2 linked regions of the Stieleria varia genome follow. The protein of the gene in region 1 interacts with the protein of each later gene in a pairwise test. Links are inferred from orthologs where the notes say so. Each region holds a gene or a part of one and is shown on either strand. Other genes may lie near its edges. The genes, in order: nth and aceE.

Region 1 (8,583 bases):
AAGACAAGCTCCACTTGAACGATGCCGGTTACCGTCAATGGGGACGCTTGATCCGCAGCCGTTTGGATGAGACACTGCGGATGATTGCCGAGGAATCACAGCATCTTGCGCGATAGTGGCGTTCCATCCCAAACAGCTCAACCTATCGAAGCGGATGACGCAATCAAACGCCGTGAGCCGCGACGCGTGAGCGGCCGGTTAATGCACCTAGTAAGCATCCATTTCAGTGCGTAACACCCGTGGCCTAACGGGCAGCGGCTCAGGGCGTATGTCACCAAAGAACGTTTAATAGCACAAGCAGGCTAAGCGTGGACTGCTCAACGTTTGGTGTTGACCTTGTTTTTTCAGTCGATGTTTTCGTTCCATGCATCGCAATCAAAGTGAGCCTCAGGCGCTAGCCGTGGGCCGGCACCACAATCCGCCTCGGGCCCACGGCTAGTGGCCTGTTGATTTAATCGAAATTGGGAACGCAAGGGTGAGCCGTGGGCCGTAAGGCACCGGGCAATGCGGTAGGCCCGGCCGCTTACGCGTCGCGGCTCACTAAATCAACAGCCCGCTAGCCGTGGGCCGGCACCACAATCCGCCTCGGGCCCACGGCTAGCGCCTGAGGCTCACAGGGGCCACCAGCTGCGCCGGCAGTAGAGACACAGACTTGCGCGAACCCAAAAAGACACAACCCCATCGTTTTGACAGCCAAGTGTGTTGCGTTGACTATCGTGAGGCGCGTCAATAATCCGGGCTAGGTGGCCACGGGCGTCGAATCGGGGTGCGATTCACCTTTGCGATTTTCTCTCGTGGTTGCGCGGCGGAACAAGTTGATGATTTCGCCCGTCAAGCTGCTTGCGGTCGTCTTGTGATACGGTGACTCCGGCGGCAGACCAGCGGCCAGTCGACGGTGGGCTTCCGGCATGCTGTGGTAAGGAAGCCTGGGGAACAAATGGTGCAGGGCGTGGTAACGCGTGCCGATCGGCCCCCAAAGTTCGGTGATCCAAGCGTGGTTGGGGTAGTTGACCGAGTCGAGCAACTGTTCTTCGAATGACATCTCGCCGCCTTGATTCATCCAGCGGTGGGCACCGAGTGTGCGGATTTCATTCAACGTCAAAATCCCCACTCCTAACGCGTACGCGACGATCCAAAAAGGATTGAAGAAAACGCCTTTCATGATCAGGTGCCCGAAAATCAGCCCCATGCCGACCACGAAGCAACCGATTTCTTGTAGCACGACGATCCGCATCAGCTTGGGCGATCCGTCGGTGCGTTCATAAAAGGGATCCACGACCATGGTTGACGCATGCCGGTGCACGTATTGGCGGGCACCCGGGATCAACCAGCAGATGGGGCTGAGAACGACGAATCGAAAGATGCCGAGAAAGGGAATCACCAAGGCTTGCAGGATAAAACCGACGATGAGCCAAGGGCTGCGATGGCTCAGTTCCAAGTACTCGCCATCGTGATCGGTCCCGTAATGTTTTCGCCGATGATGGTCGACGTGTGGGTAGTAGAGAAATGACGGGATAAAGAACGGGATGCCGCAAAGCAGGTTCCATGCGATGCGGAAACCTTTGAAACCGTCTCGTGGTAAATGAACCAGCTCGTGAATGAACATCACTGCACGCATGCAAGCGATGACCGCCAAGATGTAGGCAACCGGCAACGCGATCCACACCCAGGACTCGCCCCAGCGTTCGTCGACCATTGCTCTCATTGCGAACAGCATGGCGTGGGCGACGACGATCGTGACCAGAAAGTCGGTCCAGTAAATGAGCGGGTTCGGCTTGCTCAGGTCGCCGATCAACGTTCGGGCTTGGGCAAACGAAAATTCAGTGCGCGCGGAGACCTTGGGCGGATGCGGCTGATCGCTGGTTTCGTCGTTCTGCGGTAAATCCGGTGTGGGTGCCTGTGACATGGTTGCAATAACGATGTGGTAAACCGGGAGCTGGTGAACTGAGACCGCTCATTGCCGAGATCGGATGGCTCGAACTCAGATGACCCGACATCAGTTCGTTCGTCATCTGCTGGATTTATCGGCTATCCAATGCAATCGGATGATCATTCATCTCGATCTTGGTCACTTGGTGGTTCATCCACAACCCGAAAAACGAAAATGAACAAGTCTCCTGGATTGTCATACCTTACCAGGGCAGCCCGTAGTGACAAACAAAACTCGGAGTTGTCATAATGTCGCATTCTGGTCGATCTCCGCCCGCTTTTTTCCCATCACCTCCTCTCACGGACCCCCGCCATCGACTCATTGCCCATCCACATCGTGGTGATAGGAGCTGGGGCCGCCGGAATGGTCGCCGCTGCGCAGGCCGCCAAAAACGGAGCGAAGGTGACCTTGCTGGAGAAAAACTCCAAGACCGGGGTCAAGATCCTGATGTCCGGCGGGACACGCTGCAATTTGACCCACCAAACCGACGCCAAAGGGATCGCCGCCGGATTTGGGGCAAATGGGCGTTTCTTGCAGCGCAGCGTGGGAGCATTTGGGCCTCGCGATGTCGTGCAGATGTTCAACGATCTGGGCGTCGCGACCAAGGTGGAGTCCACCGGCAAGATCTTTCCCTCCAGCGACCGGGCGTTGGACGTCCGAAACGCACTGCAGCATGACGTGCTGCGATCGGGAGTGGAGCTACGACTCAACTCGGGGGTCGAGCGAGTACAGCGGGACGGCGACGGTTGGTCGGTGATGACGGGCAGTGAAACCGTGTTCGCCGATCGACTGATCGTGACTGCGGGCGGCCGCAGTTGGCCGAAATGCGGCACCAGCGGCGACGCCTATCAGTGGCTCTCGGATCTGGGACACACCATCGTCCCCACCCGCCCGGCCCTGGTGCCGTTGGTCGGTGGCCTGGCGTGGACCCATGACTTGTCAGGACTGACGCTGGAGGACTGTGAAGCCTTTGTTTATCGCTTGGACAAGCCGGGCGGATCGGCAGTCGGCAAACCGCTTGCCCGTCGTCGCAGCTCTTGGCTGTTCACCCACTTTGGTTTTTCCGGGCCTGTTCCGATGGATGTCAGTGGAACGCTCACCGCTGCTGACTCGTTGGCAGATGTCGGACTGCGCGTGGACTTGTTGCCCGATGTGACGGCAGACGAATTGACGCGGCAATTGAGCGATCGCTCGGGTGGCCGCGGTCGACGCACGGCCTCGTCGATTCTGAGGGAGTGGTTGCCGCAACGATTGGCCGACGCGATCGCCACCCAGGTCGGTTACGACGGCATGCTGTCCGAGCTACCCAAACGCCACATGCAGCAGCTCGTCACCCACATCAAACAACTGCCGTTGCCCGTCAACGGAACACGCGGGTTTGCGAAAGCGGAGGTTACCGCGGGAGGTGTCTCGCTGGGCGAAGTCGATCCCAAGACCATGGCCAGTCGAATCGTTCCGGGACTCTATATCGCCGGCGAAGTCCTGGATCTGGATGGCTGGATCGGCGGATACAATTTCCAAGCCGCTTTCAGCACCGGACGCGCCGCAGGCATTGCGGCAAGCCTGCGGGATGCCAGTTGACACAGCGTTCGCGCGCCACAAACCTTTCGATTCATTCCCCGCTTGTCGACACCGTTGAGACCGATGCGAAAACAACAGCGAGCCGACATCGTTCGAGATCGACTCGGCGAGCTTTATCCCGATCCTCCAATTCCGCTCGACCACGTCGACGATTTCACGTTGCTGGTCGCGGTCCTGCTGAGCGCTCAATGTACTGACAAAAAGGTCAACGAAGTCACACCGGAATTGTTTCGTGTCGCGGGTGACCCGAAACGAATGTACGAACTGGGTGAAGCACAGATCCTGGAGATCATTCGACCGCTGGGGTTGTCCAAGCAAAAGGCAAAGAACTTGGAGGGGTTGTCCAAACGGTTGCTCGATGACTTTGGTGGCCAAGTCCCCCGATCGTTTGAAGAGCTGGAGTCATTGCCCGGTGTCGGCCACAAGACAGCCAGCGTCGTGATGGCCCAAGCCTTTGGAGTGCCCGCGTTTCCCGTCGACACACACATTCATCGATTGGCACAGCGTTGGGGACTGACCAGCGGCAAAAGCGTGACGCAGACCGAAGCCGATTTGAAACGATTGTTTCCCGAGTCGAGCTGGAACGACTTGCATCTGCAGATCATCTACTACGGACGCGAACACTGTACCGCACGAGGATGTGACGGCACGAAATGTGGCATCTGTCGCGAGCTGTACCCCAATCGTCGCAAGCCGCCGACCACTAAGAAAGCGTGAGCGGCGTCTGTTGTTGTGGGGCAAGCGAACGCCTCACCCCGTTTTGACCCGTAGCCGACAGGCGCAGGCGGAAGCGGCTCAGACTCCGCGGTGCAAGCCGTCTGGTAGCGGCTCCTACGCCTTCGGCTACTGCTGACTTTGTCGTGTTGCGTTATCTCTGTGAGCCGATGGCGCTAGCCGCGGGCCTCGAAGGGTTTGGTCAACACCATGAGGCCCGCGGCTAGCGCCTTGCGGCTCACAAAGTTCGCAGTCTCCGATAGGCGAAGCCGGCGTTGGACTCGGCTGCGGCTCAGACGTTCTTCCAGGCTCGTTCGTCGGCGCTGGCCAGGACCGCGTCGCAGACGCGTTGGGTTTCCAATGCGCTTCGGAAACTCGGTTCAATCGGATCGCCGGTCTCCAGCGACTTCAGGAAGTCCGCGACTTGGTGGATGAAGGTGTGTTCGTAGCCGATGTTCAGACCGGGAACCCACCAGTTGCCCATGTAGGGCATGTCGCCATCACTGATGTGAACGCTTCTCCAACCACGGACGATCGAGTCGTCGCTGTAGTCGAAATATTCCAAGCGGTGCAGATCGTGCAGGTCCCAGCGGATGGATGCGTTTTCGCCGTTGATCTCAAATGTGTACAACGCCTTATGTCCACGTGCGTAACGAGTGGACTCGAACAGACCCAACGAGCCGTTGTCGAAGTGGCAGTGGAACAAACAGGCGTCATCGATCTTGACGGGTTTCTTCTCGCCGGTCTCTGCGTGCGTGCGTTCTTTGACGAACGTCTCAGTCATCGCTGAGACATCGGAGATGCTGCCGTTGAGCCAAATGGCGGTGTCGATGCAGTGCGCCAGCAAGTCGCCGGTGACGCCGCTACCGGCTGCCTCAGCATCCAGACGCCACGTCGCCGCACCGCCTTGGGGAACGTCGGCGTTGATCGTCCAGTCTTGCAAGAAGTTCGCGCGGTAGTGAAAGATCCGCCCCAAGCGTCCTTCGTCGATCAACTGCTTGGCCAACGTGACCGCAGGGACTCGGCGATAGTTGTACCAGACCATGTTGGCCACGCCGGCCTTTTCGACCGCTTGGCACATTTCCTCGCCGTCGGCAGTGTTCATCGCCAGCGGTTTTTCGCACAGCACCATCTTGCCTGCTTCGGCAGCCGCGATGGAGATTTCCTTATGCAGGTTGTTTGGTGTGCAGACGTCGATGGCATCGATATCGTCTCGTTTGATCAACTCGCGCCAGTCGGTTTCAACGCTTTCGTAACCCCATTGGTCGGCAAACGATTGAGCCTTGTCCTTGTTTCGCGCGCAAACGGCTTTCAGGACGGGCTTGTACTCCAGGTCAAAGAAATGGTTGGCTTGGCAGTAACCATTGCTGTGGGTACGGCCCATGAATCCGTAGCCGACCATGCCGATGTTGAGAGGTTTCACGAGTGCTTCTGGGGTTGGAGGGAAAGGTATTTGGAAGGTGCGATTGGCCCGGCCGCTGACGCGTCGCTGCTGACAAGTTGAATCGACGGACTAAACGTTTGGATCAAATCGAGTTGTCGCGGACTTTGATCATGGTGTCCAGGATCGTGTTCCACGTGCTTGGGTCCTCGAGTGTTTCGTTGGCAAACATACAGCCGTCCCAGCAGATGTGTTTGATTCCGCGTTCTTGGTAATCCTTGAGCCAATAACTGGCGCAACGAACGATGTCGAGTTTGCCGTTGGGGTCATCCGCTTGGCAGTGCTTGCCCGTCTTGTCGTGATCACCTGCGCCTTTGACATCGCCGTCGTTTTGGGCGACGTGAAAGTCGATCGTCCAGGGACGCAGTTTGTCGGTCATGACTTCGTAGGCCGCATAGAACTCTTCTTCCGTGTAGCCTTCTTTCAACAAGGCGTGTTCGGGAGCGTTGTAGCCCATCAGGTAGAGGTAGGTGTGGGCAAGGTCGGCTTGAAAACCGAGCGACTGTGGCATGCCGACTTCCTCAAGCAAATCCAGCATGTCTTTCCAACTGTGCATCCCGGCCCAGCAGATTTCACCTTCGGCAGCCAAACGTTCGCCGTGATCGGCAGCGATCTTGGCTGCTTCGCGAAACGTGTTGGCGATCTTGGTCGTGTTGCCCTTGGCATCCTCACGCCATTTGTCCAAGCCGAACTCGGCGCTGTCGATGCGGATGCATCCGTATTCGCGGACGCCGTGATCGTTAAAGATTCCTGCGATACGGCAGGCCATCTTGACGGCCGAGAGGAATTTATCGACTTGTTCTTTGTCGCCCATGGCGGAGTCACCGATGGTGCCTGGCCAAACTGGTGCCACCAACGAGCCGACTTTGAATCCTTTTGATTGGATCATGTCGGCGATCTTGCGAAGATCCTCATCGCTGGCTTCCGGGTCGGTGTGCGGCAGGAACAGGAAGTAGTCGATGCCGTCGAACTTCTGCCCGTTGACTTCCGCCGCAGCAGTCAAATCCAGCATCTGTTCCAGCCCGATCGGTGGCTCCTGGTCCGGTCCGTCGCCTTTACCAACCAGGCCGGGCCACATTGCGTTATGAATTTTCATGGGGAGAGTTTCGTCGTTGGGGTGAGGATGATGGGAGGAGATGAACCGGAGCGTCGCCGACACGACGACAGATCGGGCGTTGTCGCCCGATCGTCAATGGGTTACCCGATGGGCGTTTCAGCCAAGATCAGCTGCCGGCGGTCGGCAGGTCACTGTGAACGTTGGGGCCAAAGTATCGCAAGCCGACCAAGGGCTCCGTGCCCAGGTTTTCGATCTCGACACCGCCGGTCGCCGCTACGTGTGAAATGAACACTTCGTCGGTCGTGTTTTCGCCGAAGCGAATCATGGCCGGCGTTTGCAAATCCAGTTTGCCCATTCGCCCGCGTCCTTGGACCGTGATCCAACTACTGGCACCGGGATCTTTCAGCGTGCACTTGGCACCTGGATCGATGGTCAACTCTTTGGCACTGAATAACTGTTCGCCATCGACAGTTCCATAGACGATCCAGCGATCGGTGTATCCGTCGCCGCTGCGGTTTTCGTCGACGACGGGCTCCAGATAGTTGCTTTGTTTGAAGTGCGTATCGACGTTCTTGTCCCAGTCCAATTGTCCGACGATGAAATCGAGATCCTGGTGTTTGTCTTCCGGCATGTCTTTGACCAGCAGTGACCAAGGCACGTAGCGGCCTTCAACGATCGACTGGTACATGCCGAACACGTCGCTGCCCCACTGGGGCTCGTAAGTGCACAGCGATCCGGGGGCGTGCAGCACGCCGGGCGGAATCAGCCAGCCGGTCCCACGTTTGAGGCGGTAAGCACGGCTGAGATCCAGCATGCCGTTGTCACCTTTGTTCCAATCTTCTAGACAGCGTCGGACGTCTTCTTTGGTCGTTCCCGGCTCCAACCCCATGAACGTGTAGGCAAAGTTGTTGTCGACGTTGTTCAGTTGCGGAGGAAAGTAGTAGCTTTCCGGCTTGCCTTCTTGGCCCACCAACGCGGCGTCTTCAAAGGACTGGTGCATGTGGTGTGGGATCGGTCCCATGTTGTCAAAGAATTTGCTGTACACAGGCCATCGATCGTACTTGCTGAAGATCGCTTCGCCGACCAAGTCCTTTCCGCGTTCGGCGACGGCATCGCGGAGCAAGAATTTCTGGCCTTCGAACAGGCAGAACGAGAGCCCCTCGTGCCACACACGGCCTTCGTTGGCTGCTTCGGTCGTGCTGCCGAACCAGCGTTCGTCGATGCCACCTCGGTCGGCACCAAAACGATAGTAGTCGTTGGGGTGCAACTTGATGCGTCGTCCCGGGTGCAGGAAGGAGCGTGGCACCCAGGTGGGAGTCAGCCGCAGCAAACCGTCGCCCGCGTTCATTGCCGATTCCAAGATTCCGGCGACACTATCGCCTTGCACCAATCCGTCGTCCAAGTTCACGTCAGTCATGGTTTGCAAATATTCTGCATCAAATGGGTATTTGTGGGTGGGGAAAGTCCCCGCATGTTTTATTCGCTGGCAACCTGAGGTACAAGAACGGCAGCCCGGAGGTCGCTGAAATCGCGTCATTTCCTCCGCTCTCCATCATCCGTCATCTCCCATCAAACGACCATGTCCGAAATCGTCACCGCTCGATCCCACGAGAATCGCGTCCAGAGCATCCGCTGGAACGATCAGTCCCCACTGACGATGGCCTTGGAGACTCGCCGCGGGATGATCCACTGTGAGCACGGCATTTTCGTGGGCGGCAAGGCCGATGGGGTGGAAGTGGTCCAGATCGACACAGGGGTCGCCAAGGTCATGGTGCTGCCGACACGTGGGATGTCCATTTGGCAAATCGAGTGTGACGGTGTGCGTTTCGGGTGGAATTCACCCGTGGCGGGTCCCGTTCA
Region 2 (9,069 bases), 230 kb from region 1 along the record:
ACTGACCAAGTCCTACCGAGTCTACAAAAAACGCGAAGGTTTGGGAGAAAGTATTCGAGGATTGTTCCACCGCGAATACAGCGAGGTGGACGCCGTTCGAGGAATCGACTTGCAAGTCGAGGCAGGAGAATTCGTCGCTTTCCTCGGCCCCAACGGCGCGGGCAAGACGACCACGCTGAAATTGCTCAGCGGCGTCATCAACCCGACCAGCGGCTCGGCGACCGTGATGGGGTTCGTCCCCTGGCAACGCAAAAACGAGTATCGACGTCGATTCGCCCTCGTGATGGGACAGAAAAACCAACTCTGGTGGGACTTGCCCGCGCAAGAATCCTATCGGTTGCATCAACAGATCTACGGCATCCCCTCACAGCAGTTCAACGCGACGATGGAGGAGCTGACGGAATTGCTCGATGTCAAACGTCTACTCAGCCAACCCGTCCGCGAACTATCGCTGGGCGAGCGGATGAAGATGGAGTTGATCGCGGCGCTGCTGCACAGCCCAGAGGTCTTGTTCTTGGACGAACCGACCATCGGATTGGACGTGATCGCGCAGCACAACATCCAACAGTTCTTGCGTTACTACCAAGAGAAACGCAAGATCACGATCTTGTTGACCAGCCACTACATGAAAGACGTCGCGGCGTTGTGCAAACGTGTCGTCGTGATCGCTCGTGGAAGGATCGAGTACGATGGTTCACTCTCGGGAATCGTCGACAAATTCTCCAGCCACAAGATCATCACGTTGCAATTGGCCGATGGGCATGAACCCTCTCTAGCGCATTTGGGCGAAATCCTCAGCGAGACATGGCCCAAAGTCCGCGTCCGAGTCCCCCGCGCCGAGGTCCCCCGCGCATTGAGCGAAACCCTGGCGGCGCATCCGATCGAAGACGTCGTGGTGGAAGACCCGCCACTGGAAGACGTGATCGCCGACCTATTCCGAGAAACCGCCGCCAACCCATCGAGCTAAAAGAAATCAGCGAGATCAGCGATCCCCCACAATGGCCCGCACGTCCCGAAGGGGCCGAACATGAAAGCCCAGGGCAGAGCGCAGCGCCGCCCTGGGTAACCGAACAACCGATTACAACCACCTCGCCCTGAAAGGGCCAAACACCGTTCTCAATCCAAAACGTACCGGTCGCCAAACTCAATTTCGCGTCGGGAAAAACGCTGTAACGCCCACTTCGGGGCTTGGGGGTGAATGACGCACAACACCCCAGGGCGACGCTGCGCTCTGCCCTGGGCTATTTTGTCATGTCCCTTTGGGACGAAAATAGTACCCACCGCCTCACGTCCCCCAAGGCTCGGCGACGCGAGTCCTGCAACCGCCAGATGACAGCCGCTCTCACAAATCCAACTCGGTGCCTGGGAACAGCGTTCTCGATGCACTATCGACCGGTTCTCCCGTTCGCATGTTCCACCACTGGCCGGCGCGATCGGGATCGTAGTTGGGGTTGGGGATCGGCATGCGGGCGATGACACTTCGTCGCCAAAGGTCCAGTTTGCGTTTCAAGTCCGCGGCGCGGCCCACCTTTTCCATCACCAGGTTTTTCGTTTCACCCAAGTCATCGGCCAAGTGATAAAGCTCAACATCGCCCGTGCCGTCGAGGTACTCGATCAATTTCCACTCTCGCTCGCGGATGCTGCTGGCCGGTCGATCGTGATGGTAGTGGGGATAGTGCCAATGCAACGCCTCACGATCCAGTCGGGCCGTTGGATCCGACAATAGCGGTCGCAAGCTGAGGCCGTCGATCGGTTGATTGACGGGCAACGATCCGCCTGCCAAGTCAACGAACGTGGGATAGAAATCATAGGTGATCGTCGGCTCACTGCACGTCGATCCCGCCGGCACCATCGGCGGGTACTTGATGATCAACGGCACTCGCACGCCGCCTTCGTGCAACGAACCCTTTTCGCCTTTGAGTGGCGTCTGAGTCGAAACGGTGCGGTCGGCCTCCGGGTTGTAGTCGTATCGCTGATACAAACCGCCGTTGTCCGAAGTGAACAAGATCATCGTCTTGTTCGTCAAACCGTTTGCGTCCACAGCGTGTACGATCCGGCCGACCATGTCGTCCACATGTTCAATCATCGCAGCGTAGATCGGATGCGGCAGATGATCCTCGCCACCCGCCTTCTGGCGATACTTTTCGACTTTCTCACTCATCGCGCCCAACGGAATGTGGACGGCAAAGGGTGAGACGATGGCAAAGAATGGTCGCGACGAGTTTTCTTCGATGAACCGCACCATCAAGTCGGCTTCGAAATCCGTTCGGTACTGACCGGGCTTGGGCTGCAACGACTTGTCCCGCGCCCGGTACTTGCCCTCGTAATGCGGCCCATTGATCTCGGCGTCAAAGTCATAGCCTTGCCTGCCCGGCGTCTGGTCCGCTTCGCCGCCCAAGTGCCACTTGCCAATGTAGCCCGTCGCGTATCCGGACGCTTTGAGTGATTCGGCAACCGTCACCGTGTCAGGCGGCAAGGCCATCGTGGTCAACGGCGTGATCACTCGTTCAAAGGGACGCCAATGTCCGGGGATGTGAGCAGTGATTCCGATGCGTGCTTGATTCTGCCCTGACTGCAACGCGCACCGCGTCGGCGAACAGACAGCGCCGGCGGCATAAAAATCAGTGAAGCGCATGCCTTGTTTGGCAAGCTCGTCGATGTGTGGCGTTTCGACAAACTCGTTGCCGTAGCATCCGATGTCTTTCCAGCCGAGGTCGTCGATGAAGATCACGATGACATTGGGCTTGGGAGCATGGTGTTTAGGAGCATTGGGATTGGCGTCCTGAGCGTCAGCCGACATCGACATCAACGTCAGCAGGCCGATCGTCAGACACCCAAGACAAATGGAAGACAGGTAAGATCGCATGGTGAGTATTCCGGCGGCAGAAACGAGTGGGCCGTAGTGTGTTGTATCGAGATCATCAAGCAGTATCTTACTCGGCAATGTCTATCAGTGTGAGCCGACGGCGCTAGGCGCGGATTATTCATCAGCCGGCACGCGATAGCGTCCGGTTCCCGAGTATAGGTGCAAGAACCGGACGCTATCGCGTGGCGGCTGATATGCGCAGACTGTTTTGCACCAATCCGCGCAGGTCGTTTCGTGCAAACGTGCTGCAAGGACTGTAGTCAGTCGCGTGGCTTCACGCTTACCGGCACGAATCGCAAGCGAGTGAATTCGGTCGGTCAGTCACCACCCAAATGATCAGGTCGACGGTTCCAACCGCCGTTGACGTTCAGCGTTTGCCCAGTGCAAAAGGTATTGCCCGGCGCGGCAAGAAAACACACCGCGCGGGCGACGTCCTGCGGTGTGCCCCAACGTGCCATCAACGATTGTGAGCGGGCACGTTGATTCCAGTACTCACTGGTGGATTGCCCCCAAGCCGTTTGGATCCAACCGGGCGCGACCGTGTTGACGCGGACATGTGGCGACAGTGTTTGCGCGAGACTGTTGGCATAAGCCATCACCGCGGCTTTGACCGGCCCGAACATCTGACCCGCGTCGCCTTCCATTCCCGCGGGTGCTTGATCCCAACCGATGAAGGTCATCGACGGCGGCACATTGCTACCCGAGACCGCAGCGGTTTGCTTCAGCATCCGATCGGCGACCAAACGAGACAGTCCAATCGTGTTGACCAAATCGACTTCCAACAGCAAACGCAACTTGGACTGAAAATCGAGCTCCGCCGACTTGCTGGTCAGCACATCAGCTCCGGCGTTGTTGACCCAAGTCGTGACGTGCCCCAGTTGGTTCCACGCCGCATCGACCAACTGTTCCGCTTGATCGGGATCAGACAAGTCGGCCGACGTCAGAAACACTTCGGTTCCCTGCTGACGCAACATCTCTGCGGTCTGCTCTGCGCCCTCTCGGTTCTTGCGGTAGTGAACCAGGACGCTGCTGGCGCCGCTGTTGGCCGTGCGAACTGCAATCGCTTGACCGATGCCGCTGGACGCGCCGGTGACGACCACTCGTGCGCCGCGGAACTCGCTGCTGTCGGGTTTCTTGCTCACAACGTTTTTGCTCACAACGATTCCCTCATTCCGCTCGGGCGATTGATTTGCGCAGAGTGCCTGGTTTCTCAAAATGGACCACGCCCGTCCCAAAAACCGACCAAATCACACCATGAATAGTGTACATTTGTACATATAATGTGGCGGGAGTGACGACAATGGAGGCGAATTGCGGGCGGTATCGCCCCCGCTAGAGGGCTCGCCCTTGCCGCTGAGCACCCCCGGCAGCTAATCTTCGGTGGAAACAGAATAACCGTAAACCCCGCAGACGAACGACGTTCGGTGGTGGGTCAAACGCTTGCAGGGAAAATAACAACATGTCGGATGCCAAATCGGTCGCCCAAGCTGAAGTCGAAAAACAGGTTGGCGAGTTGCTGCAGTTGGATGCGGAGGTCGATGTTGATGCCGCTGAAACACAAGAGTGGCTTTCATCACTTGAGTATGTGTTGCAGAGCAAGGGCGCTGATCGCGTTCGCTTTCTGATCGAGCAACTACGTGACCGAGCCGCCGAAGAAGGCATTCAGTCGGCCGACGATACACGCACGCCGTACGTCAACACGATCGCCCCTCACGATCAACCGCCCTTTCCCGGCAACCGTGAGTTGGAGCGTCGCATCAAGTCCATCGTACGATGGAACGCGATGGCCATGGTGGTTCGTGCGAACAAGCGAGGCGGCGGAGTAGGCGGACACATCAGCACGTTCGCATCCAGTGCCACGCTTTATGAAATCGCGTTCAACCATTTCTTCAAAGGCCGTGGTGAAGATGGCTACTCGGGCGACACGATTTATTTCCAAGGACACGCATCGCCCGGCATGTACAGTCGCGCTTTCCTAGAAGGCCGACTGTCGGAAGAGCACTTGGAGAATTTTCGACGTGAGTTGGCGCCCGGTGGCGGCTTGAGCAGTTATCCGCACCCATGGTTGATGCCCGGATTCTGGGAGTATCCCACGGTCTCAATGGGCTTGGGACCGATCATGGCGATCTATCAAGCACGCTTCAACGAGTACCTGCGTGACCGCGGCATCAAAGACACCTCGGGCCAAAACGTGTGGGCGTTTCTTGGTGACGGCGAATGCGACGAGCCGGAAACACTTGGCGCGATCGGATTGGCCGCGCGTGAGAAGCTCGACAACCTGATCTTTGTCATCAACTGCAACTTGCAACGGCTCGACGGCCCGGTACGTGGCAACGGCAAGATCATCCAAGAGCTGGAGTCGATCTTCCGTGGTGCCGGCTGGAATGTGATCAAGGTTGTGTGGGGCGACGATTGGGACGCCTTGCTGGCCAACGACACGACCGGACTGCTTGCCAAACGCATGAACGAAGTCGTCGACGGTCAGTACCAAAAGTACACCGGGATGCCGGGCAGCTACATCCGCGAACACTTCTTTGGCAAATATCCCGAACTACTGAAGATGGTGGAAACCTTTAGCGACGAAAAACTGGAAAAGATGCGTCGCGGCGGACACGATCCGGAAAAGGTCTACGCGGCGTACGCCCAAGCGACACAAAACAAGAACGGCAAGCCCACCGTCATCTTGGCCAAGACGGTCAAGGGGTACGGACTTGGCGAGGCAGGGGAAGGACGCAACGTCGCCCACAACCAAAAGAAGATGAACGAAGCCGAGTTGCTGGAGTTCCGCACACGGTTCGGCATTCCGATCAGCGACGAAGACGTCGGCAAAGCACCGTTCTATAAGCCGGCCGAAGGCAGTGCCGAGATCAAGTACATGAAGGAACGACGCGCGGCATTGGGCGGTCCGGTACCGTCACGTCCGACCGAGCACCCGACGATGGAAGTGCCCACGTTGGAGGATTTCGGCAAACTGATCAAGCGATTGGAAGACAAGAGCTGCAGCACGACGTTTGCCGTCGTTCAGACCTTGATCGCCATGTGTCGTGACAAAAAAATCGGCAAGTACATGGTGCCGATCGTCCCAGACGAGTCACGAACGTTCGGCATGGAAGGCATGTTCACCCAGTTCGGCATCTACGCTCACTCGGGACAACTCTACGATCCGGTCGATTCGGGGATCATCCAGAAATACAAGGAAGCCCAGGACGGTCAGATCTTGGAGGAAGGCATCACCGAAGCCGGATCGATGAGTTCCTTCAACGCCGCCGGAACGGCCTACAGCGCCCACGGCGTGAACATGATTCCGTTCTTCATCTACTACAGCATGTTCGGTTTCCAACGCATCGGCGACTTGATCTGGGCGGCCGCCGACATGCGTGCCAAAGGTTTCTTGATCGGTGGCACCGCCGGACGCACAACGCTCAACGGCGAAGGCCTTCAGCACCAAGACGGACACAGCTTGCTCAACGCCATCGCGTTCCCCACCGTGCGAGCTTACGACCCGGCTTTCGCCTACGAAGCCGTCGTGATCATCGCCGAGGGACTCAAGAAGATGTACCAAGAGGGCGAAGAGTGCATTTACTACTTGATGGCGGAAAACGAAGAGTACACGCACCCACCGATGCCTGAGGGATGCGAGGAAGGCATCGTCAAGGGCATGTACAAGTTCCGCTCGAAAACCGTCGATCAACCCAAGGCACACGTCCAACTCTTCGGCAGCGGTGCGATCCTCAACTGCGTGCTCAAGGCACAGGAGATGTTGGCTGAGCAGTACAACATCGGCAGCGATGTTTGGAGCGTGACCAGCTACACGCAACTGCGACGCGAAGCGGGCGATTGCGATCGCTGGAACATGCTGCACCCGACCGAGAAGCCGCGACGAAGCTATTTGGAGCAGCAACTGGAGGGCGTCGAAGGTCCGTTCATTTGTGCGACCGATTACGTTCGCGCCTTGTCCGAACAGCTGACACCTTGGATCCCCGGTGATTACTATTGCCTGGGCACCGACGGAATGGGACGCAGCGAAACACGCGAAGCCCTGCGTCGCCACTTTGAGGTCGACGCCGAGTCGATCGTGATCGCTACGCTGAGCCGTTTGGCCAAGTCGGGCGTGTGCACCGCAGAGGATGTCGCCAAAGCGATCAAGGATTTGAACTTCGATGCGGACAAACCCAATCCGTATTTCGCCTGAACCTGACCACTGACTCACCGATTACTGACAAAAATTTTTATACGCATGGCTACCGAAGTAAAACTGCCCGATCTGGGCGACGGGATTGAATCCGGCGACGTTCTGGAAATCTTTGTCTCCGTGGGAGACACGATTTCAGCCGGACAAGACATCGTGGAAATGGAAACCGACAAGGCAACCGTTCCCGTCCCCTCCGACGTGGGCGGCAAGGTCACCAAGATCCTGGTCGGCGAAGGAGACACGGTCCCCGTCGGTGGCGTGCTGTTGGAAGTCGAAGCGGCCGCAGGAGCTGAATCTTCGGCCCCCGCACCTGCTCCCGAAGAACCCAAAGCCGAAGCGTCTGAACCGGCACCTGAGCCCGAGGCAGCCGAGCCCAAGGCACCAGAACCCAAAGCAGCCGAACCGACACCGGCACCCGCTAAACCGGCCGCCGAAGCCCCCGCGCCGCCCGTCGCCCCGCCGCCTGCTCCCGCGGCACCAGCTCAGCCAGCCGCGCCAGCGCAACCAACCGCGCCAGCACAAGCTTCGCCTGCCACCGCAGACACCTCCGCCAGCAGTGGCGGCGTGATCCCAGCCGGTCCGGCCATCCGTCGCTTCGCCCGCGAAGTCGGCGTGGACTTGAGCCGAGTCCCCGGCAGTGGCGAAGGCGGTCGAATCACCCGAGATGATGTCCTGGCAGTTGTCCGCGCCGCAAACCAATCCTCGCGATCCCAGGCCGCTGCCGCCCAGCCGCCAGCGAGTCCGTCCCAACCGGCATCGACGTCCGCAGGCATGCCCGGCACCTCGGACCGTGACGACTACGGCCCGATCCGAGTCGAGCGGATGGATCGCATGCGCAAGACGATCGCCGCGCAGATGAACAACAGTTGGTCCAGCGTTCCCCGCGTGACCAACTTTGACGACGCCGACATCACCGATTTGGAAACCCTTCGTCAGAGCAGCAAGGAAGAGTATGCGGCCAAGGGCATGAAGCTGACGACGATGCCGTTTCTGATCAAAGCCGTCGCGATGGCCTTGAAAAACCATCCGTCCATGAACGCGTCGATCGACACGGAAAACGAGCAGATCATCTACAAGCACTATGTTAACGTCGGGATCGCAGTCGATACCGAACGTGGGCTGATCGTCCCGGTGATGAAGGACGCCGATCGCATGAGCGTGCCGGACACGACCAAGGCGCTCGCCGAGTTGTCCGGCAAAGTCCGCAACAGCCAGTTTGCCGTCAGCGATTTGCGAGGCGGAACGTTCACGATCAGCAATCTGGGTGCCATCGGCGGCCAGTATTCCACTCCGATCGTCAACGTCCCCGAAGTCGCGATCTTGTTGGTCGGACGCAGCCGCAAGCTGCCCGTCGTGATGCCAGACGACTCGATCCGCCCTCGGCTGATGATGCCTCTGAGCCTGTCCTACGACCACCGCTTGGTCGACGGAGGCACTGCGGCGCGTTTCCTGAACGACATCATCGCCTACCTAGAAGCCCCCAGCCGCCTGCTATTGGCCTTCTGAGGCTGGGGGGGGCTATCAAAGGGTTGGTATCGACACTGCTCAATTCAGCCCGTGTTCTTGTTCCACGTGCCCGAGCCAAAGTGAACCTCAGGCGCTAGCCGTGGGCCGGCACCGCAATCCGCCTCAGCCCCACGGCTAGCGCCTGAGGCTCACTGGATGCACCCTGAGTGCCCCTGCCAAAGTGAGCCTCAGGCGCTAGCCGTGGGCCGGCACCGCAATCCGCCTCAGACCCACGGCTAGCGCCTGAGGCTCATTGAAAGCACACTGAGGATGCGGCGATTCTCTCACCTCGTCGACTCTCCCTGCCCAAAGAATCCGCGCAGCCGGGAATTCTGTCACCGTTGATGGATGCCTGAGCACGTCCGATCGATTATTCTGTTCTACTGAACGTCAGGTCTGCTTACTCTCAGGGTTTGCGGCCGTTCCCCCACAGATCCTCAGATCCACTCGTCTAGTCGCTTGGAGAGCTTTGTTGATGACCAACGCCATTGGTTTGTTCCGTTCC

What was found.
Region 2: the proteins of nth (region 1) and aceE interact in binary tests that used the Escherichia coli proteins (3 or more experiments, as listed by UniProt). The link is inferred for Stieleria varia from one-to-one orthologs.

Annotation. Positions count from the first base shown.
Region 1 is NZ_CP151726.1:353,383-361,965, forward strand. What follows is about bases 2,616-5,401. They hold nth (endonuclease III), read left to right. Parts: upstream 2,616-3,574; coding sequence 3,575-4,228; downstream 4,229-5,401. Other genes in these bases: Pla52nx_RS01360 (NAD(P)/FAD-dependent oxidoreductase), read left to right, coding at 2,616-3,511; Pla52nx_RS01370 (Gfo/Idh/MocA family protein), read right to left, coding at 4,518-5,401. Also shown: Pla52nx_RS01350 (GDSL-type esterase/lipase family protein), read left to right, coding at 1-116; Pla52nx_RS01355 (fatty acid desaturase family protein), read right to left, coding at 740-1,906; more of Pla52nx_RS01360, read left to right, coding at 2,252-2,615; more of Pla52nx_RS01370, read right to left, coding at 5,402-5,648; Pla52nx_RS01375 (sugar phosphate isomerase/epimerase family protein), read right to left, coding at 5,752-6,762; Pla52nx_RS01380 (hypothetical protein), read right to left, coding at 6,890-8,140; Pla52nx_RS01385 (aldose 1-epimerase family protein), read left to right, coding at 8,303-8,583. UniProt on the Escherichia coli protein: DNA repair enzyme that has both DNA N-glycosylase activity and AP-lyase activity. The DNA N-glycosylase activity releases various damaged pyrimidines from DNA by cleaving the N-glycosidic bond, leaving an AP (apurinic/apyrimidinic) site.
Region 2 is NZ_CP151726.1:581,524-590,592, forward strand. The notes cover bases 3,987-7,258. They hold aceE (pyruvate dehydrogenase (acetyl-transferring), homodimeric type), read left to right. Parts: upstream 3,987-4,325; coding sequence 4,326-7,058; downstream 7,059-7,258. Other genes in these bases: Pla52nx_RS02140 (SDR family NAD(P)-dependent oxidoreductase), read right to left, coding at 3,987-4,023; Pla52nx_RS02150 (2-oxo acid dehydrogenase subunit E2), read left to right, coding at 7,104-7,258. In the rest of the region: Pla52nx_RS02130 (ABC transporter ATP-binding protein), read left to right, coding at 1-967; Pla52nx_RS02135 (sulfatase), read right to left, coding at 1,343-2,866; more of Pla52nx_RS02140, read right to left, coding at 3,184-3,986; more of Pla52nx_RS02150, read left to right, coding at 7,259-8,564; Pla52nx_RS02155 (MotA/TolQ/ExbB proton channel family protein), read left to right, coding at 9,040-9,069. UniProt on the Escherichia coli protein: Component of the pyruvate dehydrogenase (PDH) complex, that catalyzes the overall conversion of pyruvate to acetyl-CoA and CO(2).